DNA from 4 places in the Streptomyces sp. NPDC090083 genome. Region 3 is predicted to be linked to each of the others. Evidence: riboswitches for the same ligand, from Rfam matches in the RefSeq annotation. Region 3 holds a riboswitch; each other region holds the start of a gene.

Region 1 (7,811 bases), on a different contig from region 3:
GCGAACGTGCGCTCCAGCGCCTCGGGGGCCAGCCGGCCGGTCTTGTCCACGCCCTGGCCGAGCCGGACGATCGTCATCCGCCGGTCCAGGTCGACGAGTTCACCGGTCCCGGGGTTCACGTCGGCGACGAGGAGGCGGATCGAGTTCGTACCGCAGTCGATGGCGGCGACCCGGGTCACTGGTCGCCCTCCTCCTTCGCGTCGGCGGGCTCCTCGGCGGGCATGCTCACGCACGGGCCCTTGGCCCACCACTGGGGGAGCATCGCGAGGGCCTCGTCGCCGAGCGGGTTGACGCCCGGGCCCGCGGCCAGGGAGTGGCCGACCAGCACGTGCAGGCACTTCACCCGGTCCGGCATGCCGCCCGCGCTCGGGAAGCCCTCCAGGACCTCGATGGCGTCGCGGCGCGCGATGTAGTCCTCGTGCGCGGCGCGGTACGCGGCGGCGAGTTCGGGGTCCGTCTCCAGACGGGCCGTCATCTCCTTCATCACGCCGTTCGCCTCCAGGGTGCCGATCGCCGAGGCGGCACGCGGGCACGTGAGGTAGTACGTGGTCGGGAAGGGGGTGCCGTCGGGGAGGCGGGGGGCCGTCTCCACCACGTCCGGCTGACCGCACGGGCAGCGGTGCGCGATCGCGCGCAGCCCGCGCGGCGGACGCCCGAGCTGCTGCTTGAAGGCCTCGACGTCGGCGTCGGTGGGCTCGGTGCGCGGGGTGGGCGGCGGGGGCGTTTCCATGACTGTCTTCAGGACGTCTTTCTCTGGGTCAGTTCTCGCTGGTGGTGCTCACGGGTGGTACTCACGGGTGGCACTGACTGGCGGTGCTCACCGGTCGGACGCGTCGGACTTGTCGACGCCGTCCCACACGTTCGCGTACCAGGGACGGTCGGCCGCCCCCAGCTCGGCGCGCGACTGCTTGGCCGCGTCCGGGTCGATCACGATGTAACCGGTCTCACCGGGCATCACGTAGTGCAGCCGCTGCCGGATCTGCTGCTCCGCGTACGAGTCGTCCTGCCAGCGTGCCTTGAGGTCGCGCAGCTGCTCGACGCGCTGCCGGGCCTGGTCCTGCTGCCGCTGCAGATCGGAGATCTCGGCGCGCTGGGAGACGTACTGCCTTATCGGGTACGCCAGCGCCACGATCAGGGAGCACAGGACCAGGGCGAGGAGGGCCGCCCGGCCGGTGAGCCGGGAGCGGCGGGCCTGCCGCTTGGTCTGGGAACGGTAGACACGGGCCGCCGTCTGCTCGCCGAGCAGCTTGAGCCTGGTCGCGGTGGAGAACCGGTCCCGGTCCTTCACGGCCATGTCCCGCCTCCCCTTCATACGTGCGTACGTCCCCGCACACGGTACGGGACCGGGTGCGGGGACGTACGGACGACTGGCTAAGGCTTAGCCCGGGTTGGTTCAGCCCTTGAAGCGCGGGAAGGCGCTGCGGCCCGCGTACTCGGCCGCGTCGTCGAGGATCTCCTCGATGCGCAGGAGCTGGTTGTACTTGGCGACGCGGTCCGAGCGGGCCGGGGCGCCGGTCTTGATCTGGCCGCAGTTCACCGCGACGGCGAGGTCGGCGATGGTGACGTCCTCGGTCTCGCCGGAGCGGTGGGACATCATGCACTTGAAGCCGTTGCGCTGGGCCATCTCGACGGCGTCCAGCGTCTCGGTCAGCGAGCCGATCTGGTTCACCTTGACGAGCAGGGCGTTGGCGGTGCCCTCCTCGATGCCGCGGGCGAGGCGCTCGGGGTTGGTGACGAAGAGGTCGTCGCCGACGATCTGGACCTTCTCGCCGATGCGGTCGGTGATGACCTTCCAGCCGGCCCAGTCGTCCTCGTACAGCGGGTCCTCGATGGAGACGAGCGGGTACGCGGAGACGAGCTCCTCGTAGTACTCGGTCATCTCGGCGGCCGAGCGGGACTTGCCCTCGAACTCGTACGTGCCGTCCTTGTAGAACTCGGACGCGGCGACGTCGAGCGCGAGCGCGATCTGCTCGCCGGGGACGTAACCGGCCTGCTTGATGGCCTCGATGATGAGGTCGAGGGCGGCGCGGTTGGACTCCAGGTTCGGGGCGAAGCCGCCCTCGTCGCCGAGGCCGGTGGACAGGCCCTTGGTCTTCAGCACCTTCTTGAGGGTGTGGTAGACCTCGGCGCCCCAGCGCAGCGCCTCGGAGAAGGACTCCGCGCCGATCGGGGCGATCATGAACTCCTGGATGTCCACGTTCGAGTCGGCGTGCGAGCCGCCGTTCAGGATGTTCATCATCGGAACGGGCAGCAGGTGCGCGTTCGGACCGCCGAGGTAGCGGAAGAGGGGGAGGTCGCTGGCCTCGGACGCGGCGTGCGCGACGGCGAGGGAGACGCCGAGGATGGCGTTGGCGCCGAGCGAGCCCTTGTTGTCGGTGGCGTCCAGGTCGAACATGGCCTGGTCGATCAGGCGCTGCTCGGTGGCGTCGTAGCCGACCAGCTCCGGGCCGATCTGCTCGATGACGGCGAGGACGGCCTTCTCGACACCCTTGCCGCCGTAGCGGTTGGGGTCGCCGTCACGCAGCTCGATGGCTTCGAAGGCACCCGTGGAGGCGCCGGACGGAACGGCGGCACGACCCGTGCTGCCGTCGTCGAGGCCGACCTCGACCTCGACCGTGGGGTTGCCTCGGGAGTCCAGGATTTCCCGGGCTACGACGACGTCGATGGACGGCACGAGCATCTCCTTCTTGGGATCTGACGCGGCTACGGCAGTACCGCAGCGGCTCTGCGAGACGAGCCTAACCGGCTCCGGGCGATTGGCCATCCGGTCGGCCGCCTGATGGACAGAACCGAGAGTAAATTGTTTCCGAACGGAACAAAAAGTCCCGGCAAGCGGCGGGCGGCCGGCCGGGCACGGCCCGCCGGGGACGTGAAAAAGCCCCGCCCCGGTGCGTACGGGGGAACACGCACCGGGGCGGGGAGCCCGTGGGGGACGGGGGTGACCCTCACGGGGTCTTCATGATGGACACCACGGCTGTGAGGGGACTGTGGTTCGGCTACGAGCCGCGTAGGTCACTTCAGGTGGAGCTGCTGGCCCGGGAAGATGACGTCGGCGTCGTCGATGATGTCCTTGTTCAGCTTGAACAGCTGCTGCCAGCCGCCCTTCACCTTGTGCTTCTCGGCGATGGAGCTGAGGGTGTCGCCCTTGACGACCTTGTACTCGCCGTCGCCCTTCTTGACCTTCTTGCCGGTCGGGGTGGTGACGGTCTTCTTGGCCGCCGGGCGCTCGGCGGAGCGGGAGGCGGTCGTGTCACTGCTGGAGCGCTCGCTGGTGGAGCTGCCGCTCGACGAGCTGCCGCTGTTCGAGCTGCTGGAGCCGGAGGAGCTGCCGCCCGAGTAGGTGGCGCTCGACAGGCCGGTGCCGCAGGTGGGCCAGGCGCCCTTGCCCTGGGCCGCGAGGACCTTCTCGCCGATGGCTATCTGCTGGGCCTTGGTGGCCAGGTTCGCGGTGGAGGCGTAGGCGGTGCCGCCGTACGCGGCCCACGTCGAGGCGGAGAACTGGATACCGCCGTAGTAGCCGTTGCCGGTGTTGATGGACCAGTTGCCGCCGGACTCGCACTGGGCGACCGCGTCCCACTCGGAGGCGGTGGCGGCGGAGGCGCTGCCGCTCGCCATCAGCGGGGCGGCGATGGCGACACCGGTGACACCGGCGAGCGTGGCGACACGGGTGGCCTTGGAAGGACGACGGTGCTTGCCCTTGCTGGAAAACAGCATGCGGAGATCCCCTCACCGACGCCTGCGAGGTGAGCTGTCGGGTTCGGGCCGTGTGAGTTGCCCGGCCGCGCGCCTCCCGGCGCACGACTTCACCCCAAGCCGCACCCGGCATCAACTGCCGGGCCCGGCACTTACCTTGGGTCCCCCGCTCCTGCCTACGGCGCTTGACGCGACGACTGTTCCCGGAGGCCGCTGGCAGGACTCGGCGTGTGCGGCAGCCGGGGCTCGTGGTGACGAGCGGCCTTGACCGTAGACAGAGAATCCGCGGGATTTCAAAGACGATCAGGGCTTCTGAGACTCATCCCACACTTTCACCAAACCGGACATTCGCCGCGAAGCGTGACGTGAACTCCCGCTGTTTTCCTGCTACTTTCCGCCCGTTTCCGCCCCGACGTCCAGCGTCTGACCGGCGGCGATCCGGGTCGGGTCGGCGCCGATCAGCTTCCTGTTCTCGGCGTACAGCGCACGCCATCCGCCGTCGAGGCCAAGGGAGTCGGCGATGGACGCGAGGGAGTCGCCGGCGCGGACGGTGTACGTCTGCGGCGTCACGCTCTCCTCGGCGCTCGCCCCGCGGTGCTTCCCGACGGTCTGCTGCTCGGCCGCGTTGCCCGTGCCGTCGAGCGCGCCGGTGTCGACGAGGCTCGACTTGCTCGCCGCCTGGGCCGAGTTGTCCGATTCGTCGAGTTTTGGAGAGGCCTCGACCGGGTCGCCACTCTTCGAAGGGCTGGCGGACTTGTCGGACTTGGCGGGGTTGTTCGACTTGTCCGTCGCGGTGGGCGAGGGGCTCGCCGAGGAGTCGGACGAACCCGAGGAACCCGAAGAACCCGCGGCCGACGAATCCGTGGTGCCCGAGTCGGACAACCCGGACGAAGCGGAAGTGCCCGAGGAATCGGAGGAGTCGGAGTCGCCGCCGGAGTCCGTCGCACCGGCCGACGGGGAGTCGCTCGCGACACCCGTGTCGACGTCCGTCGAACCCGAGTCCGCGGTGAGACCGGAGAGCAGCGCACAGGTGAGCCAGGGGGTGGTGCCCTCGGCGTCGAGGATCTTCTCGGCGACGGCTATCTGCTGGGAGCGGCTGGCCAGGTCGGGGCTCGGGGCGTACGCGAGGCCGCCGTACTTGTCCCAGTCGTCCAGGGACATCTGCAGGCCGCCGTAGTAGGCGTTGCCACTGTTCTCGCTCCAGGAGCCGCCGCTCTCGCAGTTGGCCACCTTGTCCCAGGTGGTGCCGTCGGCCGCGTTCGCGGAGGCGGCGCCGAGCAGCGGGATCGCGATGGCGGAGCCGGTCACCCCGGCCGCGACGAGGAGAGCCGGAGCCTGGCGGGGGCGACGGTGACGACCGTTCCCGGAGAGCATGCGGAGACCTTTCGCGTGACAGCGGGGGACCGCGCGGCGGAGGGGGTCGAGCTCGAACAGGTCGCCGCGCTGGTAGGTGAACGTATCCACAGTCGATCACTTGTCACAAGTTAATGCCACGGAGATCACGTGAAGATCACAGAGTTGAAGAAGTGTCACTTTCGGGTTTAGCGGGCGGGATCAGGGGGTTGAGGGGGCCGGACGACGGGGCGGCGGGCCGGGTCCGAGAGGGGGTCACGCGGTCCGGCCGGCCGTTCGGGAGCGCTCCGGGGTGAACTCCACCGGCAGCGTGCGCAGTCCGCGCATGATGAGGCCGCCGCGCCAGCGCAAGTCGGCTGGATCTCCCGCGAGTTGGAGGTCCGGGAGGCGGGTGAGGAGGGTGGCCAACGCGGTCTGCCCCTCCAGGCGGGCGAGCGGGGCGCCGAGGCAGTAGTGGATGCCGTGGCCGTAGCCGAGGTGTTGATTGTCACGCCGTCCGAGATCGAGGACGTCCGGGTCGGCGAACCGCTCGGGATCGCGGTCCGCGGCGGCGAGCACGACCAGCACCGGGTCGCCGGCCGCGATGTCCTTCCCGCCGAGGGTGAGCGGCCGGGTGGCGAACCGCCAGGTGGCCAGCTCCACCGGGCCGTCGTAGCGCAGGAGTTCCTCCACACCGGTCTCCAGGAGGCCCCGCTCCCCCGCCGCCAGGGACTTCTCCAGGAGAGCGCGCTGCTCGGGGTGGGTGAGGAGTGCGTAGGTGCCGTTGCCGATGAGGTTGACCGTCGTCTCGAACCCGGCGAACAACAGGATGAAGGCCATCGCCGCGGCCTCGTTCTCGGTGAGGTGCTCGCCCTGGTCGGAGGCACGGATGAGACCGGAGAGGAGGTCTTCGGAGGGGGCGGAGTCGGAGTCGGGGAAGTCGGCGAGGTCCTCGCGCTTGCGGTGGATGAGGTCGGCGAGGTAGGCGCGCATCTTCTTGACGGACCGGGCCACTCCGCCGCGCGGGCCACCGCCGTGACGGATCATCATGCCCGCCCAGTCACGGAAGTCGTCCTGGTCCTCGCGGGGCACGCCGAGGAGATCGCAGATGGCGTAAATGGGAAGCGGGAACGCGAAGTCGTGGATGAGATCGGCGGAGCCGTCCGCGGCGAACCGGTCGATCAGGTCGTCCGTCAACTCCTGCACCCTGGGCGCGAATTCGGCCACCCGGCGGGGCGTGAACGCCTTGCTGACCAGCCGTCGCAGCCGTGTGTGGTCCGGCGGGTCGATGTTGAGCAGATGCGTCATCAGCTCGGCCTTGCGCTCCCCGGGGATACCGGTCTTGCCCTTGGCGTGCGCCGGTTCGTCGTGGTGCGCGGGGTTCTTGGAGAGCCGGGGGTCGGCGAGCGCCTGCCTGGCATCGGCGTAACGGGTGACCAGCCAGGCCTCCACCCCGCTGGGCAGCCGCGTCCTGTGCACCGGCTCGTGCTCACGGAGCCAGGCGTAGGCGGGGTAAGGGTCGGTGGCGAACTCCCAGGTGAAGAGTTCGGGGGCGGGGTGGTGGGGGTGCGGCTGGTCTGTCACTCCTTGACGGTATCCGGGGCACCGGGGCGCCCGGCCACGGCCTTCCGGGCGGCGGGGTGTCCCATGACGGCGGCCTTGCGGTACCAGACACCGGCCTCTTCGCCGTCACCCTGTTCTTCGAGGAGGACGGCGAGGCGGTAGGCGGCGTAGGGGTCGTCGGCCGCGTAGCCCTTTTCGTAGTCCTTGCGAGCTTCGTCCAGACGTCCCAGCTTTTCCAGCACGACGCCATGGTGGGTGTTGTCCAACGGGTAGGTGTCAGAGACCGAGAAATAGCCTTCGGCACTGGCCAAACCCTCTGTCTCACCCTCCATGTCGAGCAGCAGCCCTGCGGCCGCATCGTCGCCTGCTGCCGCCGCCCGCTCCAGCCAAACACGAGCGATCTCAGGCGCGTTGGCCAGCAGGTGGTACACCCCCGCGCTTCTGGCGGCCCCGGCGTACCCCTGTTGCTCAGCCGTCAGATAGCAGTCGTCCGCCCCGTCGGCGTCACCGTCAGCCAGAAGGAGATCCCCCAGGCAATGAGCAGCCTCCGGGTTCCCCGACTTCTTCGCCGCTTCGAACCACACGGCCGCCCGGTCCCGGAGCAGCTTGCCCAGCAGGGTGGCCGCCTCGTGGTCTCCGGCTTCCGCAGCCGACTCCAGGAACGATTCCGCCTCCCGGCTCTCCCCCCGCTCCACGAGCAACCGCCCAAGGCGCCCCGCGGACTCGGTCCATCCCGCCTCCGCCGCCCGCCGGAACCAGGACTCGGCCTTCTCCCCTTCTCCCAGACTCTCGTCGAGCAGGCCCAGGGCGTGCATGGCCGACCCGTCCCCCGCCTCGGCCTCCTTCGCATACGCGGCCCGCGCCCCGGCGACGACACTCTCCACGTCGTACGCCGACGGGTCCGCCCGCGCCGCCTCCACCGCCTGACCCCACACCCACCCGGCGACGGCCGGAAACCCGTCGTCCTGCTCGGCGGTGTGCACGAAGTACGGCAGCACGTTCCCGAAGGGGCCCGCCTCCCGGTCGCTCCGCTCCGCCGCGCGCACGGCGTACGGCAGCACGTCCTCGAAGGGTCTCGGCTCCCTGTCGCTGCACCGCAGCATGCGCAGCGACCCGTACCGTCTGCGCCCCGCCCACTCCCAGGCATCGTCCAGGGACTCCCGTTCGAGACCCGCGATGCCGTACCCGTCGTGGACCGTCACCAGCAGGTCGCGCGGCAGCGG
Region 2 (7,811 bases), on a different contig from region 3:
CCGACGTCGTGGCGCTCCAGGAGATCGACCGGCTCCAGGAACGGTCGGGCGGCGTCGACCAGGCGGCGGTCGCCGCAGCGGCGATGGACGCGCGCGACTGGCGCTACGCGACGGCCCTGCACTGCCGCTCCGTACCCGGCCGGGGCTGGGTCCTGGACCCGGACGAGCCCGGGATGCGGGTCTACGGCCCCGAGGCCCGCCAGCCCCAAGTCCCCTCGCACGGCGTCGCGTTGCTGTCCCGGCTCCCGGTCCGCGAGTGGCACGCCCTACGACTCCCGGCGGCCCCCTTCGGCATGCCGCTGCGGGTGGCCGGGCGCGCCGCCCCGGTGCTGGCCCGGGACCAGGCGCGGGCCGCGCTGGCCGCCGTACTGGAAGGGCCGCACGGCCCGTTCACCGTCGTGGCCGTGCATCTCTCGTTCGTACCGGGGTGGAACATCGGGCAACTGCGCTCCGTGCGCCGCTGGATCGCCGGACTGCCCCGGCCCCAGCTGGTGATGGGCGACTTCAACCTGATCGGCGCACTGCCCCGGGTCACGCTCAACGTGTCCGCGCGGCGCGGCCGGAGCGGCTGGCGGTCCGCGGCGCGACAGGCGACCTTTCCCTCGCACCGCCCGCTCGTCCAGCTCGACCACATCCTGCTGAACGGGCTCGGCGAGGACGCCGCAGGCGGGGTGCGGGCACCCAGGACGGCGATATCGGATCACCGGCCGCTGGTGGTGGAGCTGTCCCTCTGAGGCCCGTGCGCCCTGCGAGTCCGGTGCGTCAGTTCCACAGGGGGTAGGTCACGACGTGCGCGAACTTGTCCGGCCGTGCCGCCGTGTACGTCAGGCTGATCTGGCCGTACTGCTGCACCTGGGGGTGCCGCTTCCAGGTCTGCGGGGTGTCGAGGCGGACGACGACCGGGTACGAGTGGAACGTGCCCGCCGCGCAGTAGGGGACGCAGTCGTTCACCATGTTGACGCCCGTGGCCGTCGCGGAGGTGTCGTTCCAGGACGTCCAGTGCAGCGATGTGAGGCGGCTGTTGCCGTCCCCGCACGCGAGCGTGAAGTCGGTGGGGCGCACCTCGGGATGCCACAGGCAGTCGACGAGCACGGGGCCCCGGAACGGCCGGTGGGCGGCCACCGGCTCCGTCCGCACCGACGCCGCGGCCGAGCTGCCGACGGCCGGTGCCAGCAGCGCGGCGGCACACAGCGTGACGACTCCGACCATGGTGTGTTTGTACATGTCCGCTCCCGGCCGCCTGTTCGTCCTCGTCGCCCCGTACTCGTAGCGGCGGTGGACCCGCCCGCCGAGGCACACGATCTCGTCTCCCTGTCGACGCTACGACCGTGTCGGCGGTTCCACCACTCGTACGGACCAACGACACGCCAGTACGAGAGTGGCGGGGCGGGCGCGATCGGGGCCGGGAACGCCCGGCCCCGGGCGGATCAGGCGGGCCGCACGGCGCCCCGGATGGCGGCCGAACCGGCGTAGAAGATCGACTCCTCGCGGATCGGCGTACCCGGGCTCGGTGCGTGGATCATCAGGCCGTTGCCGGTGTACAGGCCGACGTGGTCGACGCTGTCGTGAAAGAACAGCAGGTCGCCCGGATGGATGTCGGTGAGCGGGACGAGCGTGCCGGCGCTCGACTGGTCCTGCGCGGAGCGCGGCAGGTGGACGCCCGCGGCCTTCCAGGCGGCCTGGGTGAGGCTGGAGCAGTCGTACGCGTCGGGTCCGGCCGCGCCCCACAGGCAGGGCCTGCCGATCTGGGCGCGGGCGAAGGCGAGCGCCGTGGCGGTCTTGCTCTGCGTGCCCGCGTCCGGTGCGACGGGCACGGGCGCGGCGACCGTCGGGCTCATGGCCGGAGCCTCCGGGAGGATGATCTCCGGGGTCATGGCCGGAACGGCGGCCGCGGTGACCTCGGGCGCGAGGAGCGGGGCCGCGGCGAAGGAGACCTCGGCGGCGGGCGGGATCGGCTGCCACTCCTGCTGCGGAGGACGCCAGTCCTGCGGGGGCGTCGGGTACGCGGCCGGCTGCTCCGGGATCAGGGGCAACTGGCCGGTCGACCAGAGCTGTTGCTCGGGCATGGCGGGCATCTGCGGCGCGGACCAGGCCTGTTGCTCGGGCGCCATGGGCGTCTGCCCGGTGGGCCAGGGTGCTTCCGGGGCGGTCACGATCGGCGTCTGGCCGGTCGACCACGTCGGCTGCGGCGCGGCCACGACGGGCATCTGGCCTGTGGCCCACGGCTGTTGCTCGGGTGCGACGGGCATCTGGCCGGTGGGCGCGGCTTGTTGTTGGGACACGACCGGCATCTGCCCTGTGGAGGCGGCCTGTTGCTGGGCCACGATCGGCATCTGCCCGGTGGACCAGGTCTGTTGCTGGGGTATGGCGGGCAACTGGCCCGTGGACCAGAGCTGCTGCTGCTCGGCCACCATCGGCATCTGACCGCTGGACCAGGGGGTCTCCGGAGCGGCGACGATCGGCATCTGGCCGGTCGACCACGTCGGCTGCTCGGGGATCACCGGTGTCTGCCCGGTCGACCAAGTCGGCTCAGGGGCAGGCCAGTTGGACTCGGCGGCGGGGGGCCAGGTGGCCAGCGCGGGGGCGGCCGGTTCGGCGCGCGGCGCGGCGATGGACGGGAGCAGATTCAGGTCCGCGGTGAGCGGGTCGAACGCCGGTGCCGGTGCCGGGGCGAACTGCTGCGGCTGGGGCTGCGTGAAGGTCGGTGCGGGTGTCATCTCGACGGCGGGCACGGCCGGCAGGTCCAGCATGGTCGGCTGAGGCAGCTGCGGAGCCTGCGGCATCTGCGGCACCTGGGCCTGAGGCGCCTGTGCCTGGGGCGCTTGAGGCGCCTGCGGAGCGGCGGGCAGCAGCTCGGCGACCGGCCGGGCGGTGGACTCGGCGACGGGCGCGGCGAGTTGCCGGCCGGCGATGCCCGGTCCCGGTACGGAGGTTCCCGCGGTCAGCTCGGCGACGGCACGTCCGGACTGCGCTTCGGGTGCCCGCCCGCGGCCGTCGCCCTCGGGGCGTCGCTCGGACCGCTCGGAACGGGCCGCCGCCGGACGGGCCGGATTCCTGCCGGGCGGCAGGATCGCCGGTACGGTCGGGCCGACTTTGGCCCGCGCCCGGTCGAACAGCTGCCGGGTGGCGGCGTCGAGGGCGGGGTCGGAAGGACGTGAAGCGCCGGACCGGGGTTCGACCCGCTTGCGCGGACCTCCGGACATCGCACGGGTGGCGTTGTAGTTCCCGGTGGCCGTCTCGGCCCTGTCGTAAAGGGAGTTGATCCGCCGCTGGACTTCGTCACGGCTGGGTCGGTCGTCCACGGTGGGGCCACTGCCTCCGGTGCGCGTACTTCGTTCTGCCGGCATGGCAGACGTGCTCCTTCCGTAACGCGCTTACCGGGTTAGCTGTCGGGTTCGGGCGGTCGATCACGGAAGGTGTGCCCTACGGCCCTTGCCCAGAAGGGCAGTTGGGCCGATTCACCCCAAGTCGGTTGGGTCCCCGGCTCCGGCTGTCGCGAGCGACGCACCGGATTCAACGCGAGCCGCGCGGCCCGGCGCTGATCGCCGGTGTTGGTCGTACGGCCTGGGCGTCAACCTAGCCAACGTGTGTGCCTCGTGTGAAGGTTGAAGCGCGATATGTCCGATACGTATTTGTGACCTTTACCTCCTCCTGGGCGGGACGAGGGCTCCTGGGCCCACCGCGCAGGGAGCTCCATAAGAGGTCGCTATGAATTTTTGGGACGGTTGAACACACCGGGACGCGGTTGCGTATTGGTGCGGGGGATTTCCATGCCGGGACGAGCCGGGCCGACCGATACGTGTAGGAGCAACTTCCTTGGCACGCAACACGCGCAGACGCCCCACGGGCGCACGACGCGCGACGATGGCAGCAGTCGCCCTGATGCTGGGCGGCGGAGGACTGGTGGCGGCGAACGTCTACGCGTCGGCGTCCGAGGGCTGGGGCGGTGACACGACCAAGCAAGCCTCTCCCGACGCGGCATCGGACGGTGCGACGATCGACTGCCCGGACGTCGGGACCCAGTTGACGACGGTGCCCGACGCGGCGAAGACCGAGGTCGACAACCAACTCGCGCTTCTGGACCAGCAGATAACCGAGGCGTACCAGAAGCTCAAGGACTCCACCGAGTCCATCCGCCAGGACGCCTCCTTCGCCGACAACGCGATCATGAATCCGCTGAAGGAGAAGCGGTCCGCGACGATCGCCCGGATCAACGACGCCATCGCGCGCGTCGGCGACCGTCCGGAGGGACTCGACGCGCTCGCCGGCTGCACGCTGATCGCGCCCACGAAGTCCGACGACCAGAGCGGCGACGGCAACGGCGACGGCAGCGGTGACGCCACCGGCAGCGCGGGCGACCAGAGCGGTCAGCCCGGTCAGGGCCAGCAGGGCAACCAGCAGTCCACCAACGGGCCCGTCGCCTCGGACTACGCGGACATCACCTCCGTACAGCCCAACGTGAACGCGGCGCAGGACCAGGCCGACGCCTCCCGCGGCACGTTCGTCACCGCCTGCGGGGTGAACGAGAACGGTCTGTTCAACTCCGACAACGTGATCGTCGCTCCCGGAGTGACCAACGGCGCTCACCACTTCCACGACTACGTGGGCAACCAGTCCAACAACGCGTTCGCCAGCGACGACGACCTGGCGAAGGCGAAGACGAGCTGCGAGAACCAGGGCGACAGGTCCACGTACTACTGGCCCGTGCTGCGCCTCCAGAACGGCAAGCAGGAGCGCGACGCCGACAAGCCCGGCGGCGGCACCGAGGGCAACTCCGGTCAGATCGTCACGGCCAAGGCGGCCACGCTGACGTTCGTGGGCAACCCGAAGAGCAAGGTCGTCGCGATGCCGCGCCTGCTGCGCATCATCACCGGTGACGCCAAGGCCTTCGTGAACGGTCCGGCCAACGCCAACGCCTCCTGGAGCTGCACCGGGTTCGAGGACCGGCAGCTCAAGGACAAGTACCCGCTGTGCCCGTCCGGCAGTGACGTGGTGCGCACCTTCAAGTTCCAGAGCTGCTGGGACGGCCGCAACATCGACAGCGCCAACCACCGCACCCACGTGGCCTTCGAGGCCGCCGACGGCACCTGCCCCGACGGTTTCGAGGCCATCCCCCAGCTGGTCCAGCGGATCGTCTACGACGTGAAGGCGCCGAGCCTCCAGGACGGCGGGAAGACGACTCCGCTGTTCGCGGTGGACTCGTTCCCCGAGCAGCAGCACAAGCCCGTCACCGACCACGGCGACTTCATCAACGTCTTCGACGAGGGCCTGATGAAGGACATGGTCAACTGCATCAACAACGGCGAGAAGTGCGGCGCCGGCACGGGCAACGACCCCGGAGGCTCGGGCAACGGCAACGGCAACGGCAACGGCGGTGGCGGTGGCTCGGGCTCCGGTGAACCGCAGGAGTCCCCGACGGCCACCGACAGCGCCCAGCCGACGGCCTCCGCCACCGCGTCCGACGAGCCCGCCGGGAACGGCGGCAACGGCGGTAACGCCGGGAATGGTGGCAACGGCGGGAACGGCGGAAAGGGCGACGACGGAGGGAAGGGTGACAACGGCGGCCAGGCCACCGCGGATCCCGCGACCAGCGCGCCCGACGACCAGCCCACCGACGTGCAGACCACGGACCCGGGATCGCTGACCACCGCCGTCTCGGTGCCCAAGGCCGACACGAAGACCGAAGGCTCCAAGGCGACCCCGACCCAAGGTGGTTCGGACGACAACGCCGGTTCCGGTGGCGAGGTCGGCACCGCCGAGACGACGCCGCCCGCCGCGAGTTCCGGTGGCGAGAGCTACGCCGCCGTGAGCCCGAACGAGCCGCAGGCGCAGGGCGGGCTCGCGGAGACCGGCGCGAACCTGTGGCCCGCCGTGGCCGGCGCGCTGCTGCTCGTCGCCGGGTTCGTGGTGCTCTACCGGAGCAAGCGCGGCGCCCGCTGACACCCCGCACGGCTGTGATCGACCGTGGCCCGGTCACCCTCACTCGGGTGACCGGGCCGCGGTGCGTTCAGGGTGTCCGGATCAGACGGCCGGTGCGGGGTACGTCGGATACTCGACCCCGGTGACGTGCTGGACGACCCGGACGACCTGGCAGGAGTAGCCGAACTCGTTGTCGTACCAGAGGTAGAGGATCGCGTTGTCGCCGTCGACCTTGGTGGCGCCCGCGTCGATGATCGAGGCGTGGCGCGAGCCCATGAAGTCGCTCGACACCGCGTCGGGGGCGGTGGTGAAGTCGATCTGCCGTTTCAGCGGGGACTTCAGCGAGACCTCGCGGAGGTGGTCGAGGACCTCGGCACGGGTGGTCTCACGGCCGAGTCGCAGGCTGAGGATCGCGATCGAGACGTCCGGCACCGGGACGCGGATCGAGCTGCCGGTGATCGGCGCCTTCAGGTCGGGCAGCGCCTTGGCGACGGCGGAGGCGGCACCGGTCTCGGTGATCACCATGTTCAACGGCGCCGACCGGCCGCGGCGGTCCGCCTTGTGGTAATTGTCCAGCAGGTTCTGGTCGTTGGTGAACGAGTGGACGGTCTCCACATGGCCGCGCAGCACACCGTACTCGTCGGCCATCGCTTTCAGCGGCGGCACGATCGCGTTGGTGGTGCAGGACGCGCAGGACAGGATCCGCTCGTCCGGCTTGATCGTGTCGTGGTTGACGCCGTGCACGATGTTCGGGACGTCGTCCTTGCCGGGCGCGGTCAGTACGACCTTGTCGATGCCCGGCCGCAGGTGCTGCGAAAGCCCCTGCCGGTCACGCCACTTGCCCGTGTTGTCGATGAGGATGGCGTCCTTGATGCCGTACGCCGTGTAGTCGACCTCGGACGGGTCGCCCGCGTAGATCACCTTGATCTCGTTGCCGTTGGCGACGATCGTGCTGTTCGCCTCGTCCACGGTGATCGTGCCCTGGAACTGGCCGTGGATCGAGTCGCGGCGCAGCAGCGAGGCACGCTTGACGAGGTCCTGCTCCCCGCCCCGCCGTACGACGATGGCCCGCAGCCGCAGACCGTTGCCCGAGCCGGACTTCTCGATGAGCAGGCGGGCGACCAGGCGGCCGATGCGCCCGAAGCCGTAGAGGACGACATCGCGGCCCTCGCGGCGCTCGACCTTGTTGGCGCCCGTGGCACCGGCGACGGCCTCGGCGGTGAACTCCTCGGCGGACAGGCCGCGTTCGTCGGCTCGGTGGGTCGCGGCGAGCATGCCGATGTCGATCTGCGAGGGGCCCAGGTCGAGGGTGGTGAGCGTCCGCAGGTAGGGGAGGGTCTCCGTGACGGAGAGTTCCTCGCCGTCGATCTGGCGGGCGAACCGGTGGGTCTTGAGGATGCTGACCACCGACTTGTTGACCAGGGAGCGGCTGTGCAGCAGGACGGTGACGTCGCGCTCGCGGTGCAGCTTCCCGATCATCGGGATCATCGACTCCGCGATCTCCTCGCGGGTCTTCCAGTTGGTGAACGAGTCCTCGTTGACAGGCACAGGTTTCTCTTTCGAGCTAGGCGGCGCTCATATGCTAACCCGCTGTTCATCTGCCCGTTCAGCAGGGGTGCCGCCCGGCCCGTACGGGGTGCCCCCGGGCCTGTGGAGGCCCTGCAACGCCGTGAGGGCCCTGCCGAAGCGCGTCGGCAGGGCCCTCACGGGTGTACTGGTGTCGCTGTCACACGTCCTGGGGAGCGGCGCCGCCCAGCAGGGCCGACGCGTTCTCGAACGGCGTGAGCGTGTGCACGGGCGTCGCCTCGGGGCGAGGGTGGCAGGTGAAGCCGAGCCGGGTCATGGCCCGGACGACCTCGCCGCTGTTGAAGTCCCGCGGGTCCTGCCGGGTG
Region 3 (7,811 bases):
GGTGCTCACCGGCATCGGCTTCGGCATCGCCGCCCTCTCCCCCGGCCGCCGCCCCGTCCGCCGCGTGCTGGCCGCGCTGACCGGCCTCCTCCTCGCGATGGGCATGCACGCGGTCTGGAACGGCTCCTCGACGTTCGGCCAGTACGGCTTCTTCGAGGTCTACGGCCTCTTCATGGTGCCCGTGTTCGGCCTGCTGACCTGGCTCGCGGTGTGGACCCGGCAGCGTGAACTCCGCAGTGTGCGCGAGGAGTTGCCCGTCTATGTGCACGCGGGCTGGCTGCCCCCGTCCGAACCCTTCGTGCTCGGCTCGATGAAGGCCCGCCGGCTGGCCCGCGCGTACGCCCACCACCACCTCGGCCGCCAGGCGGCCCGCTCGGTGGCCCGGTACGAGGCCCGCGCGACCACCCTGGCGTTTCTGCGGCACCGGGCGCGCCGGGGCCGCGTCGGCCCCGATTTCGCCGTACGGGAAAGGGAGTTGCTGCACGAGCTGTGGCTGCGCCGGGAGGTGGCGCGTCCCGCCCTGGACTACGCGGCCCGCCGCACGGCGCCCCCGGTACCGGTGCTGGTACCGCCGTGGCCGCCGGTGTACGGGTCGTACGGGACCGCCCTGTACAACCCGTACCGGTCGTAGCTCCAGGGGCGGTTACGCCGATGCCTGCGTGAGGCGGGCGATCTCCGGTTCCGTCAGCGTCAGTTCGGCCGCGCCGAGCAGCGCGGGGAGCTGTTCGACCGTGCGGGCGGAGGCGATCGGGGCCGCGACCGTGGGCTGCGCGGCGAGCCAGGCGAGGGCCACGGTGGCGACCGGGGCGTCGTGCGCCTGGGCGACCTCGTCGAGGGCGGTCAGCACCTGCTGGCCGCGCTCCGACGCGAGGTACTGCGCGGCGCGTCCGGCCCGCGGGCTGTCGACCGTCGTACCGGCCCGGTACTTGCCGGTGAGGAAGCCGGCCGCCAGCGAGAAGTACGGGAGGGCCGACAGTCCGCCGCGTGCAGCGACGTCCCGGAGTTCGCCCTCGTAGGTGTCGCGGGAGACGAGGTTGTAGTGGGGCTGGACGGCGACGTAGCGTGCCAGGCCCTCGCGGTCGGAGAAGTCGAGGGCGGCCTGGAGGCGCTCGGGCGAGATGTTGGAGGCGGCGATGTGCCGCACCTTGCCCGCCTTCACCAGGTCGTCGAGCGCGCCGACGATCTCCTCGACCGGCACCTCCTCCTTGTCGAAGTGCGGGTAGTACAGGTCGATGTAGTCGGTGCCCAGGCGGCGCAGCGAGGCGTCGGCCGCGGCCTTGATGTTGGCGGCGGACAGGCCCGGGTACTCGGGGTGCTGGCTGACCTTGGTGGCGATGACGACGTCGGAGCGGTTGCCGCGGGCCTTGAGCCACTTGCCGATGACGGTCTCGGACTCACCGCCCTTGTTGCCCTCGATCCACGCCGTGTACGAGTCGGCGGTGTCGACGAAGTTGCCTCCGGCGGCCGTGTAGGCGTCGAGCACGGCGAAGGAGGCCGCCTCGTCGGCGGTCCAGCCGAACACGTTGCCGCCGAGGTTCAGCGGGAAGATCTCCAGGTCGGACCGGCCCAGCTTGCGAAGAGAAGTCATGCTCGACGTCAACGCCCGCGCCGGAACCGGATATTCCGGCACGACGCGGGCGGACGGTGTCGATTCAGGGGCCGGTCAGGGGTTGAGGCCCTTGCTGCGCAGCCAGGGCGCCGGGTCGCTCGCGGTCGCTGCACCGTTGACGTGCACCTCCAGGTGGAGGTGCGGCCCGGTGACGTTGCCGGTGGCGCCCACGCGGCCGATGACCTCGCCGGTGGAGACCTTCTGCCCGACGCTGACGTTGATCGAGGACTGGTGGCAGAACCACAGCTCGGTGCCGTCGTCGAGGGTGAGGATCGTGCGGTACCCGTAGGACCCGGCCCAGCCCGCCTCGGTGATCGTGCCACTGTGGATGGCCTTGATCAGCGTGCCGGTGGGCGCGGCGAAGTCGAGACCCGTGTGGTACCCGGAGGACCACATCGAGCCGGCCTGGCCGAAGGTCCCGGTGATCGTGTACGAGGCGACCGGCAGCGTGTACTGCTTGGCCAGCGCGGCGAGCTTCGCGGCCTCGGCCTTCTTCTCGGCGGCGTCCTCCGCGGCCTGCTTCGCCGCGGCGGCCTGCTTGGCGGCGGCCTGCTCGGCCTTGGCCGCGGCGTCGACGTTCTGCTTGGCGACGGCGGCCTCGGCGGCGGCCTGCGAGCGGCCGTCGACCTGCACCTGCTGCGACTCGGCCTGGGCCATGATCCGGTTGCGGAGCAGTTCGCCCGCGTCCGAGGTGCCCTTGGCGGTCTCGGTGGTGGTCACGCCGACGCTGCTGAGCGCGGTCGCGGAACCCTTGGGGGTGCTGCTGGACGAGTCGTCGAGCAGGTGGCCCACCGAGGGCAGGTCGGGCAGGGAGATGGAGACCGGCGGCTTGCCGGTGTTGGCGCTGGCCATGCCGCCCGCGCTGACGGCGGCTATGACACCGACGCCCAGGACGGTGGAGCTGCGGGCGAATCCTCCGCCACCACGCTGCTTCGCGACACGGTGCTTGCCGCGGTTGGGGGAGACGGTCTCCGCGCTGGGATTCCACTCCTCCCAGGGGCCCTCGTCGGGGCGGTAACCGCCGTAGACGACAGGGGCTTCAGGGGCAGCCTGGTTTGACGCCACGTGGGCGTGCTCCTTTCCTTCCTTCTCGCCTACCGGGTTAGCTGACGGGTTCGGAGCAGGAAGGTCTCCTACGCGCGTAAACCGGACGTGTCTCCACGACGGTCGACGAGCGATTCACCCCAAGTGGTGGTTCCCCGGTTCCCTTGCGGGATTCGGCGCGTGCGCACGGAGCCGTCTCTTGTGACGGCCGGGACGACCGCGCTGCGTTATCGAACGTTAATAGACACGGGCACCCGTTTCCAAGCTGTTCGGCTTGATCATTAACCTTTCCTTGCTGGACGAACGGCCCACCACCGGCGAAAAACGGGCGAGTTGGCCAAGTCTCAGAATTCCCACAGCTATTGACGGTATGTCAGTTGTTATGCGGAGGGCTCCCGCCCGGTCACACCTGGTGACGGGACCGGGGATGCCGTACGGCGATCATCGCCATGTCGTCCGTCATCCAGCCCCCGGAGTACCGCCGCACCTCCCTGGCGAGGATGCCGAGCAGCGCCTCGGGGCTCCGGAAGGTCCGCCCGGCCAGCCGTGCCGCCGGGTCGTAGAAGTCCCCTCGGGAGTCCCGCGCCTCGGACAGCCCGTCGGTGTGCACGAGGAGGGTGGCCCCGCCCGGGAACGCGAACTCCTCGGCACGGTCGGGCCACACCCCCAACTCGCCCATCCCCAGGGGCAGTGCGGGCTCCCGGACCTGCAACGTGCCGACGGTGCCGTCCACGTGGAGGAGCAGCGGCGGCGGGTGCCCCCGGTCGACGATCCGTACGACGCCGTCGCCGTGCGGGAGTTCGGCGAGGATGGCCGTGGTGAACCCCTCGAACGCGTCGAGCCCGTCGCGCCGGGTGCCCTCCCGCGCGAGCGCCCGCTCCAGCCGCTGCGCGACCGCCTCCAGGGTCGCCTCCTGCTCGGCGGCCTCCCGGAACGCCCCGATGACCACGGCGACGGCGGCGACCGCGCCCATGCCCTTGCCCCGCACGTCGCCGACGACCAGCCGTACGCCGTGCGGGGTGTCCTGCACCGCGTACAGGTCGCCGCCGATGAACGCGCCCTCCTGCGCCGCCTCGTAGCGGGCCGCGATCTCGAACCCGCCGATCCGCTCGGCCGGTTGGGGCAGCACGGCCCGCTGGGCGGCCTCGGCGATCTCGCGCGCGGAGGCGAGCTGTTCGCTGCTGCGGCGGACCAGGAGGTTGATGAGGACGGCGAGGACGGCGACCGTCGCCACGGTGGCCGTCTCGGTCACCGCGTCGGTGTCGTGGACGATGCCGAGCCGGATGTGGACGGCGAGGACGACGGCGACGGACGCGAGGCCGATGAGGACGGTGCCGCGCCGGGAGTAGAGCGGGGCGGCCATCAGCGGGGCGGCGGTGAAGAGCGGGGCCGCGGTGAAGTCGGCCGGGGTGAGGTAGTCGTAGAGCGCGGCGGCGATCAGCAGCAGGACGGGCAGGCGGCGGACGACGGCGCGGGTGTACGAGATCCGGCGCCCCTCGGGCCGGGGCGCGGGGCTGTTGCCGAGGCCGGGGTCGGGCACGGGATCGCCGGGCAGACGCCCACCGGCTCGCACATACGGTCCCTCCTCCTCCACGGGTCCAGTTTTTCCCGGTGGGGAGAGGGCGGCGAGCGGGGTGGGCCGACAGGGGGAGAAACACCTAGGGCCGGAACCCATTTCTGGATTCCGGCCCTAGGCCTGAGTAGCGGGGACAGGATTTGAACCTGCGACCTCTGGGTTATGAGCCCAGCGAGCTACCGAGCTGCTCCACCCCGCGCCGTTGTGTTCACAACTATACGCCATTCGCGGGGCCGGATGTCACACGGGTTTCAGTCCGCCGGATTACCGGCGTGCGTGAGGGTCTCCCAGGAGACGAAGAGGTCGTCGCTGCCGGCCGGCCGGGTGGACTCGGCGAGCCGGTGCGCGGCGGGCACCTTCATGCCGAGCCGGTTCTCCAGGTGGTTCACGGCGACCTCCAGGTCGGGGCCCATGTTCCGGTCGACCTTGCCGCCGCACAGCCACGCGGGCGCGGGCTCGCCGAGCTGGTAGCGGGAGTGGAACTCCAGGGCCGCCTTGAGCCGGTCCTTGACGCCGTCGTAGAGGTCGACGCCCTGGTGCCAGGCGGTCTCGGCGATGTGCGCGGTCGCCGCCAGCGAGTAGCCGACGTGCTTGAAGTTGCGGCAGGTCTCCTGGGCCAGGCCGTCGCGGAAGGTCGTCTGCTTGAACCAGTACGTCGTCAGCTTCTGCGGGGTGGTGACCTTCGAGCCCACCGGGGTGAGCGGCACCTTGCCGTCCTTGGCGAGGTAGAAGTACGCGGGCACGCGGTCGCGGAAGCGCTGGACGGCCGCGTCGAAGGCCTTGTGGTCGTCGAGGAAGACCGCGATGCCGATCGCCGCGTCGGTCATCGCGAGGTCCCAGTTGCCGTTGTAGTCCGGCAGGTTCTTGGTGACCTCCGGCTCGTAGGCGGTCCGCAGCATCGTCCCGAACCGCTTGACCCGGTCGGCCGGCCAGCCCGCGCCGGGCGCGTACCGGACGATCTCCGCGGCCCGTGCCCAGGTCGAGCCCGCCCACGCGGTCTGGAGCCCGGCGTCGTCGGAGGTGTGCTCCTTCATCTTCGCCGACCAGGCGTCCATGATCTCCCGCGCCTTGAGCGCGTGGTGCTGCTTGCCGGTGATGCTGAAGAGGAGGGCCTGCGTGTACGCGGCGATCGCGTCCTCGCGCTCCTCGACACAGCCGTGCGCGGCCTTGCCGTTCCAGGGGCAGTCGACGTCCGCGTACGGCTTCGGCGTGTACTTGTACGAGCCGTACTTGCTGTCCCGCATCCCGAAGTACGCCTTCAGCCAGGGTTGTTTCCCGGCGGTCACGTTCTTCCGTACGGCGTCCAGCTGGGGCTTGCTGACGAGGATTCCGGGGTGGGTGAACGCGGCGCCCGCGGGGAGCGCCCTCGCCATGGTCCGGGTACCGGTGTCCGCCGTTCCGCACGAGGCGAGTAGTCCTACGGCTACGGACGCGCCCAGCACCGCGACTGCCCTCATGTGTCCTACCTCCGCCTCTGGTCACCGGTTCCCTGCGAGCGTGACGCGGGGCGGGGCGGGGCGCAGGATCTGTTGGGCCGATTGGTCGTGGGGGCGGGCGTCCTCACCTGCCGGGCGGGCTGAACGACTCCGGCCCGCGGCGAGCAGCCGGTTCAGCCCAGCAGGTGGCCGTTCGGCGCCTTCGCCCGCTGCGCGTACTCCGGGAGTACGACCACGCTCACCCCGCGCGCGGCCAGCGCCCCGCTTCCGTCCGCGCCCGCCACGAACGTGTCCGGCTCGCGCCAGGCCGTCACCACCCGCCGCACCCCCGCGTCGAGGATGAGCCGCGCGCAGGGCTTGGGGCGGGAGGCGCGGTGGGTGCAGGGTTCGAGGCTGGTGTAGACGGTGGCCGTGGGCAGGCGCGGGTCCTCGGGGTCCAGCTTCGCCAGGGCCGCTTCCTCCGCGTGGACCACCGGGTCGGCCGCCTCCCGGGAGTGGCCCCGGGACAGTTCGGTGCCGTCCTCCGCCACCACCACCGCGCCGACGCTGAACGCCGTCTCCGAGGGCGGGCAGTCCGCCGCCAGGTCGCAGGCGAGGGCGAGCCAGTGGTGGTCGGCGGCCGAGGGGAGGTCGCCGGTGCCGGGGGCGGTGGGTTCGTAGCGCATGAGCACGACGTCCTCGATGGGGCGGGTCTCCAGCAGGCGGAGGCGGCCGGGCGGGTACGCGCCCGGGCCGAAGAGGCGGGGGGCCTTCTCGTCGCCCACGAACAGGGGGGACAGGACGAGGTGGAGTTCGTCGGCCAGGCCCTGCTGGAGGAGCTGGGTGTGGATCGTGCCGCCGCCCTCGACCATCAGGCGGTCGACCCCCCTGGCGGTGTGCAGGTGTTCGAGGAGGGCGCGCCAGGCGAGCTGGGGGCCGAGGGGGACGATGTCCGCCGCCAGGGCCAGTTCGCGTGCCCGTTCCGCGCCCTTGTCCGTCGTGCAGACGAGCTTCTCGCCGCCCGTGTGCCAGAAGTTGGCCGTCGGGTCCAGTTCGCCGGAGGCGGTGACGGTGACCTTGAGGGGGTACTCCGGCTTGCCCGCGGCCGTCCGGCTCGCCCTGCGCTGCGGGGAGTTGACCAGGAGGCGGGGGTTGTCCGCGCGGATGGTGCCGGCGCCGACGAGGATCGCGTCGACCGATGCCCTGACCTCGTCCACGCGGTCGAAGTCGGCCGGGCTGGAGAGGAGCAGGCGGTCGGGGCCGGTGTCGTCGAGGTAGCCGTCGAGGGAGACGGCGGCGGACAGCAGGACGTACGGGTGGGGCATCGACGCGCTCCCGGTCATGGGTCGAGGGATCGGTGGGGCTTGGTTCAAGTTTGAAACAAAACTACACTGGGGGTATGACGACCCGCTGGCTCACCGCCGAGGAGCAGCGCGCCTGGCGCGCGTACATCGCCGCGACGCACCTCCTGGAGGACGCGATCGACCGGCAGCTCCAGCAGGACGCCGGCATGCCCCACCTGTACTACTCCATCCTCGCCAACCTCTCCGAGGTGCCGGACCGGCGGCTGCGGATGACCGACCTCGCCGAGAAGTCGAAGATCACCCGGAGCCGGCTGACGTACGCCGTGACCCGGCTGGAGAAGGACGGGCTGGTGCGGCGGGAGGGGTGTCCGTCCGACAAGCGCGGGAGCACCGCCGTCCTGACCGACGAGGGGATGGCCGTGCTGGAGCGTACGGCGCCGGGTCACGTCGAGACCGTACGGGCCGCGATCTTCGATCACCTCACCCCGGAGCAGGTCGGGCAGCTGGAGGAGATCAGCGCGGGGATCGCGCGGGCACTGGAGGAGCCGGAGGACGTGCCGTGGCGGCGGCGCTCCACGCCGTCGTGCTCGTAGGTCGTGTCGGGTCCGCACGGCGTGCGTGACCCGCCCCACAATTCTGTTGCTTCAAATTTCAAGCATGAGGTAGTCTCCGTGATCGTGGATGTGCTTCAAAACTGAAGCACTCATCGACGCACATCCGCGTACCTGCCGCCGGACCACGGAGACCCGCATGCCCGACTTCCCCGCCGCCACCCCGCGTGCCCGCGTCCGGGTACCGCTGCGCTTCCAGGACGGCTACGGCGTCGACGCCGAACTCGTCACCTTCCACGGCCTGACCGACGG
Region 4 (7,811 bases), on a different contig from region 3:
GGGCCCCGCCCGGCGCAGGCGCACCGCGTGGGTGCCCACCCTCGTGCTGATCCTCGGCTCGCTGTACTGCCTGATCCCCGTGGTCTGGGTGGTCATCGCCGCCAGCAAGGGCCGCGGCGAACTCTTCTCCACGTTCACCTTCGCGCCCGGCACCGGCTTCGCCGACAACCTCAAGCAGCTCAGCTCGTACCGGGACGGCATCTACTGGCAGTGGATGGTCAACTCCCTGTTCTACGCGGGCGGCGGCGCCCTCCTGTCCGCCGCGGTCTCGGCCGCCGGCGGCTACGCGCTCGGCCGATTCGCCTTCAGGGGACGGGAGTTCGTCTTCAAGCTGATGCTGGCCGGCGTCCTCGTCCCGAGCATCGTGCTGACCGTCCCGCAGTACCTCCTGCTGTCGAAGCTCGGCCTGGCCGACTCCTACTGGTCGATGCTCCTCCCGTCGATCCTCTCCCCGTACGGCGTCTACCTCGTCCGCATCTACGCGGCCGCCTCCGTCCCGGGCGAACTCCTCGAAGCCGCCCGCATGGACGGCGCGAGCGAGTGGCGGATCTTCTCGCGGATCGCGGTGCCGATGATGATGCCCGGGCTCATCACGGTGTTCCTGTTCCAGTTCGTCGGCATCTGGAACAACTTCCTGCTGCCGTACGTGATGCTCGCGGACGACAGCAAGTTCCCGCTCACGCTGGGCCTTTACACCCTGCTCAACCAGGGCGCCTCCCAACCCGCGCTCTACACCCTGGTCATCATGGGCTGTTTCCTCGCGATCCTCCCCCTGATCGCGCTGTTCCTGGTGATCCAGCGCTTCTGGTCACTGGACCTGCTGAGCGGTTCGGTCAAGGCGTGAGCGTGAGGCGCAAACCCCCCACCATCCACGACGTGGCCCGGGAGGCAGGGGTCTCCCGGGGCACCGTCTCCCGGTTCCTGAACGGCGGCCACTACGTCTCACCGGCCGCCCGCACCGCGGTGGAGACGGCGATCAGGAAGACGGGCTACGTCGTCAACCGGCACGCCCGCTCGCTGAGCACCGGCCGGTCGGACTCGGTGGCGTTCCTCCTCACCGAGCCGCAGGAGAAGTTCTTCGAGGACCCCAACTTCAATGTCCTGCTGCGGGGTTGCACCGAACACCTGGCCCGCCACGACATCCCGCTGCTGCTGATGCTGGCCTCGTCGAAGGACGACCGCCGCCGCCTCACGCGGTACATCACCTCGGGCCACGTCGACGGCGTCCTCCTCGTCTCCAACCACAGCGGCGACCCGGTGGCGGCCGAACTCCGGTCCGCGGGCATCCCGTTGGTGGCCTGCGGCAAACCCCTGGGCACGGCCTCCAGGTACAGCTACGTGGCGGCGGCCGACCGCGACGGCGCCCAGGAGATGGTCCGCCACCTCATCGCGCGGGGCCGCCGCCGCATCGCCATGGTCACCGGCCCGCTGGACGCCCCCGGCGGCCCCGACCGGCTGGCGGGCTACCGGGACGTCCTCACCGAAGCGGGCCTGCCGCACGACCCGGCCCTCGTGGTGGAGGGCGACTACCGCCGCGCGGGCGGCGAGGCGGCGGCACGGTGTCTCCTCGCCCGGGCCCCGGACATCGACGCGGTCTTCGTGGCGTCCGACCTGATGGCCCTCGGAGTGGTCGACACCCTCCAGAAATCCGGCCGTTCGGTCCCGGACGACATCGCTGTCGGAGGCTTCGACGACTCGGCCGCGGCCACCTCCATCACCCCGGCCCTCACGACCATGCGCCAGCCCTACGACCGCATCAGCGCCGAGATGGTCCGCATGCTCCTGGCCCAGATCGCCGGCGAGGACACGTCCGGCGTGATTCTGCCTACGGAACTGGTGGTACGGGACTCGGCATAACGGTCGTAATTGTCAAACCAACCGGAACTCGGGTTAACGCATGTGAAGGCAGCAGCCGTCCGGTTCGTGTCGAGTCGGTGGGGCTTTCCATCCGTATTCTCTGATCATGGCCGCACCCCTCGCATATGCACTGATCGCCACCGACCTGGACGGGACGCTGCTGCGCGGCGACGACACGCTCTCCGACCGGTCCCTCGCCGTGCTCGCGCGGGTGGCGGCGGCCGGCGCCCGGCATCTCGTCGTCACCGGCCGGCCCGCGCCGAGGGTGCGGCCCCTCCTCGACGACCTCGGCTCCAAGGGCCTCGCGGTGTGCGGACAGGGCGCGCAGTTGTACGACGCCGGCGCGGACCGTCTGCTCTGGTCGGTCACCCTGGACCGGGAGTTGGCGGAGACGGCGCTCGGCAAGATCGAGGCGGAAGTGGGCCAGGTGTACGCGGCGGTCGACCAGGACGGCGTCGACGGCCTCACGCTCATCGAGCCCGGCTATCTGATGCCGCACCCCACGCTCCCCGCGGTGCGGGTGGGCCGGCGGGACGACCTCTGGTGCGAACCCATCAGCAAGGTGCTGCTCCGTCACCCGGACCTGGCGGACGACGAGTTGGCGGCCACGGCCCGCTCGGTGGTGGGTTCCCTGGCGTCGGTCACCATGTCAGGACCCGGCACCGTCGAACTCCAGCCACTCGGCATCACCAAGGCGACGGGCCTGGCCCTGGCCGCCCGGCACCTGGGCCTGAGCCCCGCCGACACCATCGCCTTCGGCGACATGCCGAACGACATCCCGATGTTCGACTGGGCGGCCCACGGAGTGGCCATGGCCAACGCCCACCCCGAACTCAAGGCGGTGGCCGACGAGGTGACGTCCTCGAACGAGGACGACGGCATCGCGGTGGTGCTGGAAAGACTGCTCGGCTGAGCCCTGAACGGCCCCGCAGGGGCACGTTCAGGGGCGCGGGGCTGTGACGACGACCCGCCGTGGCCGGCCCGACGGTCCTAGTAGGCGCCGTACACGTTGTCGATGGAGCCGTAGACCGCCGCGGCGTAGTTGCACGCGGCCGTGATGTTCGCGACCGGGTCGTACGGGTCGAACGACGTCCCGGCCACGTGGTACGCGTTGAACGTCGGGTCGATCACCTGGAGCAGACCCTTCGACGGCGTGCCGGCCGCCGCGTTGGAGTCCCAGTTGTTGATCGCGTACTGGTTGCCGGACGACTCACGGATCACGTTGCGGTAGATCCCGTTGTACGTACCCGGAATCCCCTTCTGCGCCATGATCGCGAGGGACTCGCGGATCCAGCCGTCGAGGGTGTTGGGGTACCCGGCGACCGTGGTGGAGGTGGTCGACGTGGTGGCCGCGGACGCGGTGGTGGCGCCGACGATCGGCAGGGCCAGGATCGCCGCACCGGTGCCGGCGACGACGACGCGGCGGACGAGGCGGGCACGGCGGGACTGAGCGGTTGCAGGCATGACGAGGTTCCTCTCCGTCGCCTGCGAGGTGAGCTGTCGGGTTCGGGCTGGGAGGTGCCCGGCCGCGCCCTTGCGGACGTGGCTTAACCCCTAGCCGTCCCGGTCGCGTGACCGGTCCGGCGACTTACCTGGTTCCCCCGCTCCTGCCGTGCGAGAAGTTCGTGACTGGGATGCCGGGCGGCGGCAGGATTCGGCGTTCCGCTCGACAGGCCGGGAAACTATGCGAGAGCACATGTCCGGAACAAGTGGCGGAATCACACCTCACCCCTATTGACCTTGGTCTGAGGCGTATGGGGCACTTGATCCTTTGCGTGAGCCAAGGGTCAACTGTCCATCGCCGCAAGGAGAAACGCGGGCAGGCCGGGACACAGGCCGCGCACAGAAACGCGTGACCCAACTCACGGCGAGGTGAAGAACGGCAAATCGGGCATTCAACCTCAACTGGCAGTTCTCGGAATCCTTTTCTCCCACGTGCGATGGAAGATCACTTCTTCGCCCTCGGTGCAGATGACCTCATTCGAGGTGAGAAAGTCCGTTTCGTCGCACGTGATCTCCGACCGGGTCCGCACCCTCGTGTCCCAGCCCAGCTCCGGCCGGTGCAGCCGGATCGACCACTCCGAGCGGGTGCGCGCGGACAGCGGATCGGACGCGTCGATCGTGTACGCCTCCACCGCGTCCTCGGTGAACTCCAGCCCGTCCGGATACACGCGCGTACCGCCGTACCGGGGGTCCACTTCGAGCCGCCACTCGCCCTTCGCCACATCCCGCACGACCAGCCGCTCGGGCCGCGGTTCGTCCAGCGTGGCCGGGTAGTTGACCCCGAGCGGCTCCGCCTCCTCCGGTTCCTCGAAGTGCACGGTCTCCGTCAACTCCTGCTCCCGCACCGGGAGTTCGAGCGCACTGCCCTCGGGGTCCAGCGTGAAGCCCGCCGCGGACTCCGGCTGCGGCCAGATCCACGGCCAGTACGCCGACGACACCGCGAGCCGGATCCGGTGACCGGGCGGGAACGCGTGCCCGATGCCGTTCAGCTCGAAGGTGACGTCCTCGGCGGTACCCGGCGTCCACGGCACCGCCCGGTCCCGCCCGTGCCGCGCCGACAGGTTGAGCACACCCCGGGTGACCAGGGTCGAGGAGCCGTCGGGGGCGACGTCGCAGAGCCGGGCGACCACCTGCCCGCGCGGCACCTCGCAGGTCAGCCGCAGCCGCACCCTCGGCCGCCCCAGCACCCAGGTCTCGGCCGGCACCTCGAACTCGAAGCACGCCGACCGCGCGTCCTCGTCCCGCTGGTCCGGCGGCAGGTCGGCGTCGTTCCCGAAGGGGAAGAACCGGCCCGCGTCGACCCCGGTGTGCATGGGCGAGCGGACGACCGCGGGGGCGCCCCGGAGGCCGTAGGTCGTCGTCTTCACGTGCGGCGAGGGCCACGCGGGTTCGCCGACCCAACGGCCCGGGAGGGTGTCGTAGACCGTGGCCGGTGGGTGGGAGTCGCTGACGTAGGCCCGCAGGACGGGGTCCGTCATGACGCCCGTGTCGATGCCCTTGAGGTGCTGGTCCCACCAGCGGAGGGTCTCCTGGAGGAAGCCGATCGCGGGGCCGGGCGGCAGGCCGCGGTCGGGGTACTGGTGCGACCAGGGGCCGATCAGGCCGCGCACGCGGTCCGGCGGGAGATGTGCGACGAGCCGGAGGACCGTGTCGCGGTACGGGTCGTGCCAGCCGCCGACCGCGAGGACGGCCGCGTCGATCGCGCCGTAGTCCTCGCAGACGCTGCCGTGCTTCCAGTAGTCGTCGCGGAGTTGGTGGGCGAGCCAGGTGTGGATGAACGGGTCGATCCGTTCGAGGCGCTCCAGCCACAGGTCCCGCCAGGCCGGCCCCGCGTACTGGGGGTCCGGCGGGCGGGCGACGAAGGCGAGCATGGTGGCCGCCCAGGCGTGCAGGTCGACCGCGAGGGCCGAACCGCCCATGTAGTGCACGTCGTTGTCGTAGCGGTCGTCGGTCGAGCAGACGGTGACGATCGCCTTGAGGGGTTCGGGGGCGAGGGCGGCGATCTGGAGGGAGTTGAAGCCGCCCCAGGAGATGCCGAACATGCCGACCCTGCCGGTGCACCAGGGCTGTGCGGCAAGCCAGTTGACGACCTCGACGCCGTCGGCGAGTTCCCGCGCGTCGTACTCGTCGCCGGGCAGGCCCTCGCTGTTGCCGTGCCCGCGCACGTCGACGCGGACGGAGGCGTAGCCGTGGCCCGCGTACCAGGGGTGGCGCTGGGCGTCGCGGGGCGCGGTCCAGTCGGTCAGGCGGTAGGGGAGGTATTCGAGCAGCGCGGGGACCGGCTCGTCCGTCACCGGGCGCCACACGCGCGCGTAGAGCCGGGTCCCGTCGGGCATCGGGATGCGGATGTCCTCGTGGGTCGTCTCGTGGGGGAAGGACGTACGGATGCGCATGTGGGGACCCCGCAGCTTCAGTGGACCGGGTGCATGGTGCGGCGCAGCCAGGGCGCGGCGGCCATCACGGCGAGGCCGGCGGCCACCGCGATGGCGCCGTTGACGCCGAAGTAGGCCGGCTTGGAGACGTCGTCGTAGAGCTTCACGGTCTGGGCCTGGATGCCGTTGGCGAGGGCGAGGGACAGGAACCAGAGGGACATGGTCTGGCTGGAGAAGGCGGCCGGGGCGAGCTTGGTGGTGGCCGACATGCCGGAGGTCTCCAGGAGGATGTCGCCGAGGCCGAGCAGGAAGTACGAGCCGACGATCCACCAGGCCGACATGCGGTAGGCGTCGCCGCTGTGCCCGCTGGTCGGCAGGACCATCAGCAGGAAGGACAGACCGCCGAGCACGACGCCGATCGCGATCTTGTTGGAGGCGTGCGGCTGGCGGCGGCCCATGCGGACCCAGAGCGCGGCGACCACGGGCGCGAGCCCGACCTCGAAGGCGCCGAGCGCGGAGGCGTACCAGCCGGCCGGGAAGTCGAAGCCGAGGATGGTGGTCTCGGCGTTCGACGCGGCCAGCAGCATCATCGTCGAATACGCCTGGAAGAGAATGAAGTTGAAGACCGTGGAGGCCAGGAACAGCACGATGTACGGGCGCAGCCGGCCGCGTTCCTCGGGGGTCACCCGCGGGCTCATGAACATCACCGCGAAGTACACGGCCGGCGCGACGACCGAGACGACGGTGAGCAGGTCGACGAAGCGGCCCATGGTCAGCCACCCGGCGAGGGCCAGCGCGGTCGCGAGGACGGCGGCCACCAGGATGCCGGCGACGATCAGCCGGACCGCGCGGCGCATCGCGTCCGGCGCGAGCGCGAACTCGGCGGTGTTCCTGCGCCCGGCCAGGTGACGGCGGCCCGCGACGTACTGGATCAGCCCGAAGGTCATGCCGACCGCGGCGGCGGAGAAGCCCCAGTGCCAGCCCCTGTGGTCGCCGAGCCAGGCGGTGATCAGCGGGCCCGCGAAGGCGCCGATGTTGATCGCCATGTAGTAGAGCGCGAAACCGGCGTCCCGGCGCTCGTCGTCGGTGCGGTAGAGCTTGCCGACCATGGTGGCCACGTTGGGCTTGAGCAGGCCGGTCCCGGCGCTGATCAGGCCGAGGCCCACCCAGGTCATCGTGGGGGTGGGCACGGCCATCGCGTAGTGCCCGCAGGCGATCAGGATGCCGCCCCACAGCACCGCGCGGTACGAGCCGAGGATGCGGTCGGCGAGCCAGCCGCCCGCGACCGAGACGAGATAGACCAGCGTTCCGTAGGCTGCCGACACGGACGCGGCCGTTCCGGAGGACATGCCCATGCCGCCGTGCGCGACGGTATCCGCGAAATAGAGAACGAGGATGGCCTGCATGCCGAGGAACGAGAACCGCTCCCAGACCTCCAGTCCGGAGAGCGTGAGCAGTCCCTTGGGCTGGCCGAAAAAGGCGTGGTCGTCCTTGGGTGGTGGTTCGTTGTCGGGCTGGGCTTCGAGCGCGGTTCGAGACACCATCCCCTACTTCCGCGTATGTCGATACATATCCGTTCTTATCAGGTGATCAAAAACATACCGGTCGTGATCCGATACCGCCCGTGCTGGACGGGTGGGCGGCATGGGTGATCGAAAGCCGACCGGATACGCTGACTTGAGTGATGCCAGCGACCTATCGACAAACCGTGTGACCGCCCAGGGACACCAGCAGACAGGAGACCCCTCGTGACCGTCGTCGGGCCGTTCGGGCTGAGCGTGCGGGACCAGGCTCTGGAAGCCGATGTCCAGGCCGGATTGGCGGCAGTCGAGGAGGGTCTGCTCGAAGCCACCAAGAGCGAGGTCCCCTTCATCACGGAGGCCGCCCAGCACCTCGTGCGCGCGGGCGGGAAGCGGTTCAGGCCGCTCCTCGTGATGCTCGCCGCCCAGTTCGGCGACCCGTACGCGCCGGGTGTCGTGCCCTCGGCGGTCGTCGTCGAGCTGACCCACCTCGCCACGCTGTACCACGACGACGTCATGGACGAGGCGGCCGTACGGCGCGGGGTGGAGAGCGCCAACA

Evidence for each region. A riboswitch is a leader RNA that binds a small molecule or an ion and turns the genes downstream of it on or off. The one in region 3 is predicted to bind cyclic di-AMP.
Region 1: another riboswitch for cyclic di-AMP. It lies ahead of ACIPTO_RS08130 (transglycosylase family protein); the one in region 3 lies ahead of ACIPTO_RS22070 (M23 family metallopeptidase).
Region 2: another riboswitch for cyclic di-AMP. It lies ahead of ACIPTO_RS36945 (NlpC/P60 family protein); the one in region 3 lies ahead of ACIPTO_RS22070 (M23 family metallopeptidase).
Region 4: another riboswitch for cyclic di-AMP. It lies ahead of ACIPTO_RS39335 (transglycosylase SLT domain-containing protein); the one in region 3 lies ahead of ACIPTO_RS22070 (M23 family metallopeptidase).

The regions. Positions count from the first base shown of each region.
Region 1 is NZ_JBIVED010000002.1:516,658-524,468, reverse strand. Features, by position in the region: gene ACIPTO_RS08150 (exopolyphosphatase) at 1-179, opposite strand, end outside; gene ACIPTO_RS08145 (DUF501 domain-containing protein) at 176-730, opposite strand; gene ACIPTO_RS08140 (septum formation initiator family protein) at 818-1,294, opposite strand; gene eno (phosphopyruvate hydratase) at 1,394-2,680, opposite strand; gene ACIPTO_RS08130 (transglycosylase family protein) at 3,013-3,714, opposite strand; cyclic di-AMP (ydaO/yuaA leader) riboswitch at 3,719-3,887, opposite strand; gene ACIPTO_RS08125 (transglycosylase family protein) at 4,081-5,067, opposite strand; gene ACIPTO_RS08120 (cytochrome P450) at 5,302-6,609, opposite strand; gene ACIPTO_RS08115 (hypothetical protein) at 6,606-7,811, opposite strand, start outside.
Region 2 is NZ_JBIVED010000014.1:195,721-203,531, forward strand. Features, by position in the region: gene ACIPTO_RS36935 (endonuclease/exonuclease/phosphatase family protein) at 1-734, shown strand, start outside; gene ACIPTO_RS36940 (hypothetical protein) at 763-1,224, opposite strand; gene ACIPTO_RS36945 (NlpC/P60 family protein) at 1,428-3,347, opposite strand; cyclic di-AMP (ydaO/yuaA leader) riboswitch at 3,356-3,529, opposite strand; gene ACIPTO_RS36950 (DUF1996 domain-containing protein) at 3,865-5,940, shown strand; gene ACIPTO_RS36955 (glyceraldehyde-3-phosphate dehydrogenase) at 6,022-7,467, opposite strand; gene ACIPTO_RS36960 (SCO5918 family protein) at 7,646-7,811, opposite strand, start outside.
Region 3 is NZ_JBIVED010000006.1:37,685-45,495, forward strand. Features, by position in the region: gene ACIPTO_RS22060 (PrsW family intramembrane metalloprotease) at 1-631, shown strand, start outside; gene ACIPTO_RS22065 (aldo/keto reductase) at 644-1,588, opposite strand; gene ACIPTO_RS22070 (M23 family metallopeptidase) at 1,664-2,674, opposite strand; cyclic di-AMP (ydaO/yuaA leader) riboswitch at 2,686-2,842, opposite strand; gene ACIPTO_RS22075 (PP2C family protein-serine/threonine phosphatase) at 3,057-4,247, opposite strand; tRNA gene ACIPTO_RS22080 (tRNA-Met) at 4,355-4,428, opposite strand; gene ACIPTO_RS22085 (alginate lyase family protein) at 4,481-5,686, opposite strand; gene ACIPTO_RS22090 (dihydrofolate reductase family protein) at 5,839-6,969, opposite strand; gene ACIPTO_RS22095 (MarR family transcriptional regulator) at 7,044-7,541, shown strand; gene ribA (GTP cyclohydrolase II) at 7,699-7,811, shown strand, end outside.
Region 4 is NZ_JBIVED010000016.1:171,029-178,839, reverse strand. Features, by position in the region: gene ACIPTO_RS39350 (carbohydrate ABC transporter permease) at 1-844, shown strand, start outside; gene ACIPTO_RS39345 (LacI family DNA-binding transcriptional regulator) at 841-1,857, shown strand; gene ACIPTO_RS39340 (HAD family hydrolase) at 1,964-2,770, shown strand; gene ACIPTO_RS39335 (transglycosylase SLT domain-containing protein) at 2,848-3,321, opposite strand; cyclic di-AMP (ydaO/yuaA leader) riboswitch at 3,325-3,527, opposite strand; gene ACIPTO_RS39330 (CocE/NonD family hydrolase) at 3,759-5,753, opposite strand; gene ACIPTO_RS39325 (peptide MFS transporter) at 5,771-7,276, opposite strand; gene ACIPTO_RS39320 (polyprenyl synthetase family protein) at 7,481-7,811, shown strand, end outside.